One region of the Thalassotalea coralli genome, then DNA from elsewhere that is predicted to be linked to it. Evidence: predicted binding sites of a transcription regulator. Region 1 holds the regulator's gene; the other holds the start of a gene.
The links. The regulator FNR, encoded in region 1, switches genes on or off when oxygen is low (the NO sensors DNR and NnrR bind a similar motif). The targets are predictions, from matches to a motif close to TTGATCTAGATCAA.
Positions count from the first base shown of each region.

Region 2: the regulator FNR is predicted to act here: its motif matches at 2,009-2,022, upstream of napE (periplasmic nitrate reductase, NapE protein).

Region 1 covers NZ_JBVVBK010000002.1:509,311-512,569, reverse strand. The annotation lists gene uspE (universal stress protein UspE) at 34-963, opposite strand; gene fnr (fumarate/nitrate reduction transcriptional regulator Fnr) at 1,060-1,779, opposite strand; gene ACOB80_RS07630 (sulfite exporter TauE/SafE family protein) at 1,823-2,491, opposite strand; gene ccoS (cbb3-type cytochrome oxidase assembly protein CcoS) at 2,498-2,701, opposite strand; gene ACOB80_RS07620 (heavy metal translocating P-type ATPase) at 2,701-3,259, opposite strand, start outside.
Region 2 covers NZ_JBVVBK010000001.1:839,439-842,697, reverse strand. The annotation lists gene ACOB80_RS03780 (GNAT family N-acetyltransferase) at 1-1,872, opposite strand, end outside; gene napE (periplasmic nitrate reductase, NapE protein) at 2,080-2,241, shown strand; gene napF (ferredoxin-type protein NapF) at 2,251-2,778, shown strand; gene ACOB80_RS03765 (chaperone NapD) at 2,771-3,073, shown strand; gene napA (nitrate reductase catalytic subunit NapA) at 3,083-3,259, shown strand, end outside.

The sequences.
Region 1 (3,259 bases):
AGCTGGTTATTTCATTCCATTAATGTCGAAAATTTAGTCTTGAAGTGGTGAACTATAACCCGCTGGTTTTAAAGCTAAAACGTCACAGTTCAATCGATCAATGACATGCTCAGCTGTATTTCCGATTAAAGCGGCAGATAAACCTGTACGGCCTATTGTGCCTAAAATAACTAACTCTGCATCTAACTTACTAGAAACTGCTTCGATAACATCTTCAGGTAAGCCTTCTTCAATGTGGGTCTGCTCTGCTGAAATGCCAAATTTTTCTGCATGATTAACCATGGCATTCTTGTGATGTTCATACATGGAGTCGTTGTATTCGTTTGCATTAAACTCTGGAATTTCTATCGCTATATTTACTGGCGTACCAGGAAATGAATTAACTAAATGGACATTGCCTTGAATGAGGTTAGCTAGATTAACTGCCTCTTCTGTAATTATGCTGTTAAGAGACTGGTGCTCTTGTTCATCGCTTCCTACATTCAGTGCTGCCAATATATTCCCGTCTTTTGGCCACAAGTGATCTTTCACCAATAATACTGGGCAAGGGCATTTACGGAGAATATGCCAATCAGTTGGGGTAAATATTACCGATTTTAACTTGTCGTGCTCATGAGTTCCTTTAATGACAATATCGTAACCGTTATGCAGCACTTGTTCGATAATAGGTTCAAAAGGGCGGTTGTGCCAAACAACTTGAGAGTCAATGTTAACGTGTTCGTGTGGAGATTCGTCGATAATTTCTTGTAACCACTCTTCACGGTCACGAATTAAAGACTGACGCATTGCTTCTCGTTCATCTGCGGAAAGCATCGTTGTCATTTCGTAGGAAAAATCAAATATAGAAAGAAAAGCGGTAATTGAAGCGTTAGTTTTACTCGCTAATTCAATTGCACGGTTAAGCGCCTTTTGCTCTTCTACAGTAGGATCTATAACGGCGAGAATTTTTTTATACTTCTCCATGGCAAACTCCAAATAGTCACTTTTAATTCAATTATAGCGACTGCTGGCGTTTGCGCACGGGAATTTATTGTTTTAAATCAAGGGACCAGTAATTATTTATAAAGAAGCTACTTCGTCTAGCTTTTCATTATTCAGGATAGTAATTAGCTTACCATCAACCTTGATTAGTCCATTTTTGTCAAAGCGATTAATTAAACGGCTTATTGTTTCAACTGTTAAGCCTATGTAGTTACCGATATCACTTCGTGTCATTGACAATCTAAATTCAACAGAAGATAAACCGCGTTCTTTATAACGACTGCTTAGCGTCGATAAAAAAGTTGCCAAACGTTGTTCTGCGTTTTTGCGGTTAAGCAAAGTCATCATTTCTTGATCAGTACGAATTTCAGCGCTCATCATACGTAACATTTGCTTTTTCAATTTTGGCATTGCGTTAGATAGGGAGTCTAGCGTGTCGTATGGAATTTCACACACCATTGAAGTTTCTAGAGCTTTAGCAAAACTTGGGTGTTCGGCAGAAGCAATAGCATCAAAACCTAATAAATCACCAGCTAAGTGGAAGCCTGTAATTTGCTCTTCGCCACTTTCGTTGACAGTGTAAGTTTTGAAAGTACCTGAACGAATCGCGTAAAGCGATTTCATTTGCTCGCCATCTTGGAATATCTGCTCACCTTTTTGAATAGGTCGCTTACGATCAATTATTTGGTCTAGAGTTTCCAACTCTTGCGCGTTAAGAGAAAACGGGAGACACAGTTCACTGATACTACAATTTTGGCAATGAATATGTTGCTGACCTGAGCATTGACGCTTGTACATAATATCCTTAAATTCTCTACGGGTAATTCCAAGTGGAATATTATTAGAACATCTTCATATATGCAAATTTTAGTGTAATTATTCCATAAAAAATTAACATTAAGGCAATTGCACGGCGAACCCAAATCTTTGTTAACAATGCATTAACCTTAGAAGCGCCAAAAGATACCAGTAATAGAGCAGGTAAAGTTCCCAATCCGAAGCTTAGCATGATAAGGCCGCCTTGAAGTGCACTGCCAGATGCTAATGACCAAGTTAGCGTAGAATAAATAAGCCCGCATGGTAGCCAACCCCATAAAGCGCCTAAAAAGGTTGCTTTAGTCGCCGAATCAACGGGAATTAAATGTTTTGATAGTGGTTGCAACGTTTGCCACAGACTCTTTCCAACTTTCTCTACGTGAACTAGCAGAAACGCCCATTGGCCAATATACAGTCCGAGTAGAATGAGAAAAACACCGGCAATAACGTTTAGTATTAGCACAGGAAAGCCAAGTTGTTTGACCATTAATGAACTGGTAAAGCCAACAATTGTGCCTAACAAGGTATAAGAAAAAATCCTGCCAGCGTTGTAGCAAATAATATATAACTGCTTTTTAGGGTTATTGTCTCTAACTGCACCGGTAAGCATCGACGCAATACCTCCGCACATGCCAATGCAGTGGCCTGTTCCTAGTAATCCTATTAAAAACGCCGATAACAGGTCTAGTTGCATCTAGGGTTATTCTTTAGGTGAGTTGTTACGCTGATCATTAGCAGCGGTTTGCGATGTTGTCTTATCTTTTTTGTCTTCATCAAACAAAATGCTCAACCCTTGCTTCTCTAGATCATCAAATTGATTTGATTTGACCGCCCAAAAGAAAAAGTAAATCCCAGCTATTGTCAATAAAATAGCGATTGGAATTAAAACGTAGATAATGCTCATTACTTGTTTGGCCTTTTCGTTTTTAATAAACGCAGTGAATTAGTAATTACCAAAATTGAACTTAATGACATGCCGATTACTGCCATATAAGGAGTAATATAACCACTCACGGCTAATGGCAATACAATTGCGTTATAGCCAAACGCCCAGCCATAGTTTTGCCAAATAATTCGCCTGGTTTTATCTGCTACATGCAATAAATCTATAATAGCATTTAAGCGGTTGTTTAAAAGAATAACGTCTGCACCACTTTTGGCAATATCTGTACCACTGCCCATTGCAATAGAGACGTGAGCGGCACCAAATACAGGTGTGTCATTAACACCGTCACCAACCATGGCAATTTTTTCGTGCTCCTGCCTAGAGGTTAACAATTCCATTTTATCTTGTGCAGTAAGTTGGCTTTTAATTTCATCAAGCTGCAGTTCTTTTTGAACTTTTTCACAACCTTGTTGGTTGTCACCAGATAGCATGAGTGTGTTGTAAGAACGTTCTTTTAATGTAGCGATTAAGCTTTTCGCGTCATTTCTAATGTGATCAGAAATATTAATACTAGCG
Region 2 (3,259 bases), on a different contig from region 1:
TTCAACCTCAGCGTTGTTTCCGATAAGTAAGCTTAAAACTAACTGAGAATGCATATCTTGGTGATACCTTGGGATGTTAAATGCTAACGACTCATCAAAATGGTTCATCAAAGGTGCAAAAACGCCTTTAGCTTCATCAAATAAAGGGTTTAACATAAGTACACTGAACTCACCGCTTGCATTATCTTTATTTACCCCTAAACGCACGGGACGGAAGCCATTATCGGACCAAAAGTGATACAAAGAAGCAGACAAGCCAAAGCTTGTTCCCAATGTATGAACCTCTGATTGCCGTGCCTGCTCGTTAACAAAATTAAGTAACTGAGAGCCAATTCCCAACTGCTGATATTCAGGCACCACAGCAATACGCATTACCCGCCAATATTGCCATTCAAATGCTTCTTGGAATGCTAAATGTCTCAATAGAGACTGAGGAATAAACTGGTTTTTTAACTGCGACTCACTAGCAATTACTTGTTCGCTTCGCTGCTTAGATAAGCTTACACTGGATTCACTATTTCCTTCTTCAGCAATCAAAGCAACCGCTAATATATTGTTAAAGTTCGCCTCATAGCCAACAAAAATGTAAATACTTGGGTTATCGAGTAATAACTTGAGATCACTTGGAGAAGTTTGATAATGAGCCGTTACTAAAGTCGCAAACACTTGCTCAAGTAAAGCCTTGTCATTTAACAACTCGTGCTGTTGCACTTGTCTGAAATTGATTGAGTTTGGCGAAATGCCACTTTCTCGCAATTGCTGGCAAATTGCCGTTTTTGCCGAAAGCAAAAAGGCATCAAAGGTAAATTGTTCCAATGGATCGCCTTCTCTCCACCTAATTGGAGACATTAAATGCAATTCACTTGTTTGCTTGTTATTTTCTTTTAGCTCTTTAACAAATTTATAAGTAAAGCCCCTTCCTGCCCCTTCGTAACCATGCTGAGTTGTAGAGAAAACAAGGCGCGAGAATTTTTGCGTTAATTGTTTTAGCAAATAGATAGGTATCGCTGCGGCTTCATCCACAAGAACCAAACTTGGACTAGCCATGTCGTTAAACTCGCCTTTTAATAAAACATCGATTGGCATATAGCTAATAAGGTGCTGGTCAACTTCAAAACGTGTTCCCTTTAGCTTTCCTTCTGGAAAAAGTCGTTGTAAATGAAAAAATAAAATATCAACTGCAAACTGGTTAGGTGCACAAATTGCGATACTTTGTTTCTTGTCAACAGAGTTAAATAGTTCATTGCAAGCTAGAGCTAACGCAGTTGATTTCCCACGACCACGATCTGCGGTTATTACCAGAGGCCGTTTGCTATGGCCAGTGGCGACTTTTACGATTGCCTCTACAGCGCTTTGTTGATCTTCAGTCAGTGCGCCATATTTTCTGGAAGTTTTCTGTTTAGTACCTATTTTATTCGAACTTTCGTCAAGCAAATTAGGAAGCTCAACCGGTTGCCCCTCTTTTATAGAGACGACGCTTTGTGAGCTATTTACTTGTTGCCAAATATGCTGGATAAAAGGGTCAGGTGCATGCTGCTGATACTCAGATGGCAGCCAAATTAACAAACCTCCTACTTTCAAGGTTCCTGATAACGCCGCAAAAGCATCCGGGTGGAAAGCATCATCGTCAAACACCACGAGATTCGTTTCTCTTCCCAAGTGATGGCGATAATTTTTAGCTACGCATAGGCAACCATCAATGGCTTGATTCCAAGACAGGCCGATGAATCGTTCACTCAATAAACCTTGATATGACGACACAATGAATTGTGTTACAGAAAGTTGAAAATCACGCTCACCAGCTACAATGACTAAACGCCTCTGCTGAAGTTCCGTTAATTGTTCAATAAAAGACACTATATTCTTGAGCATGAATTTCTCTAAATCTAAGACACTAAAATGATTTTTTCTAAACTTTGATAATTTTATCAGGCAAAGTCAAAAAGCTGAACTACACTTATTCACGGGGCACTTTTTAAACAAAATTTAACATTTCTTGATTAAAAGCTTGTTTTAAATCAACGAAAATATAACAAAAACAAGAAATGATATATACAGAGCAAATTAAGGGTAACTGGCATGCAAGAACAAGAACTTGAAAGTAATGCCAAAAAGCATGAAAGGAATGTATTTATATTTCTCGTTGTCTTTTTGGCCCCGATATTATCTGTAATCATTGTCGGTGGTTACGGGTTTATGATTTGGATTTCTCAAATTATTTTTGGTCCACCTGCAAGCTAGGCTTCTTCAATGGCAATGGTGGAAAATCCATCACGCAGAAGGCTTTTTCGTGGCAATTTTGCAAAGCAAAAGCCTCAATTGCGTTTACCTTGGATAAAAAGTGAAAAGCATTTTATTGAACATTGTACTCAGTGTTCAAAGTGCATTGACGCATGTGAAACGTCTATTATTAAGCACGACGATTCGGGCTACCCATCAATAGACTTTTCTAAAGATGAATGCACTTTTTGCATGGCCTGTCACGATGTTTGCGAACAACCTTTGTTTCAAGAGTTATCAGAGCGCTCTGATCAAGCTTGGGTGGCAGCGATAGCGATAGACGAGAGGTGTTTAGCAGCAAACGATATTTATTGTCAAAGCTGCCAAGATGTCTGTGATCAAAGCGCAATCAGCTTCCAATATACTAAGGGCGTTATTCCACAACCTGCTCTTGATTCTTCCGCCTGCAACTTTTGTGGTGCTTGTATAAGTACTTGCCCACAAGATTCAATCGAAATAACACCTGAAAAATTAGAAAAAGAGGTGATTAATGGTTAACTCGGAAACAGTATCAATTTACGAGCCGCAAAAAGATGTTCCTTTAAAAAGTGACGAATATCACGTTGCCAGCTTTGTTGCTCACGCACAGCTTGATTTAGTTGATTTGGTTAAATCTGATATCAGCCAAATAGACGGAGCAGAAATCCATGCCGATGACGGCAATGGAAAAATCGTTTTTACTATTGAAGCCTCGAGCCAGGGGCAAATCGGCGCTTCAATTGACCAACTTAAATACCATACCGGCTTGTATAGCCTTTCGCCGGTTTACCATCAATTTGTTACGGAAGAATAAGGTGACACCATGAGCATTAATCGCAGAGAATTTATAAAAGCTAATGCGGTAGCAGCTGCTGCAGCCGTTGCAGGAGTGTCTGTACCAGCATCAGCTTCCAACCTAATCACTAGCAGTGACATTACTAAACTGAAATGGGACAAAGCTGCATGCCGCTTTTGTGGTACAGGCTGTAGTATTAACGTT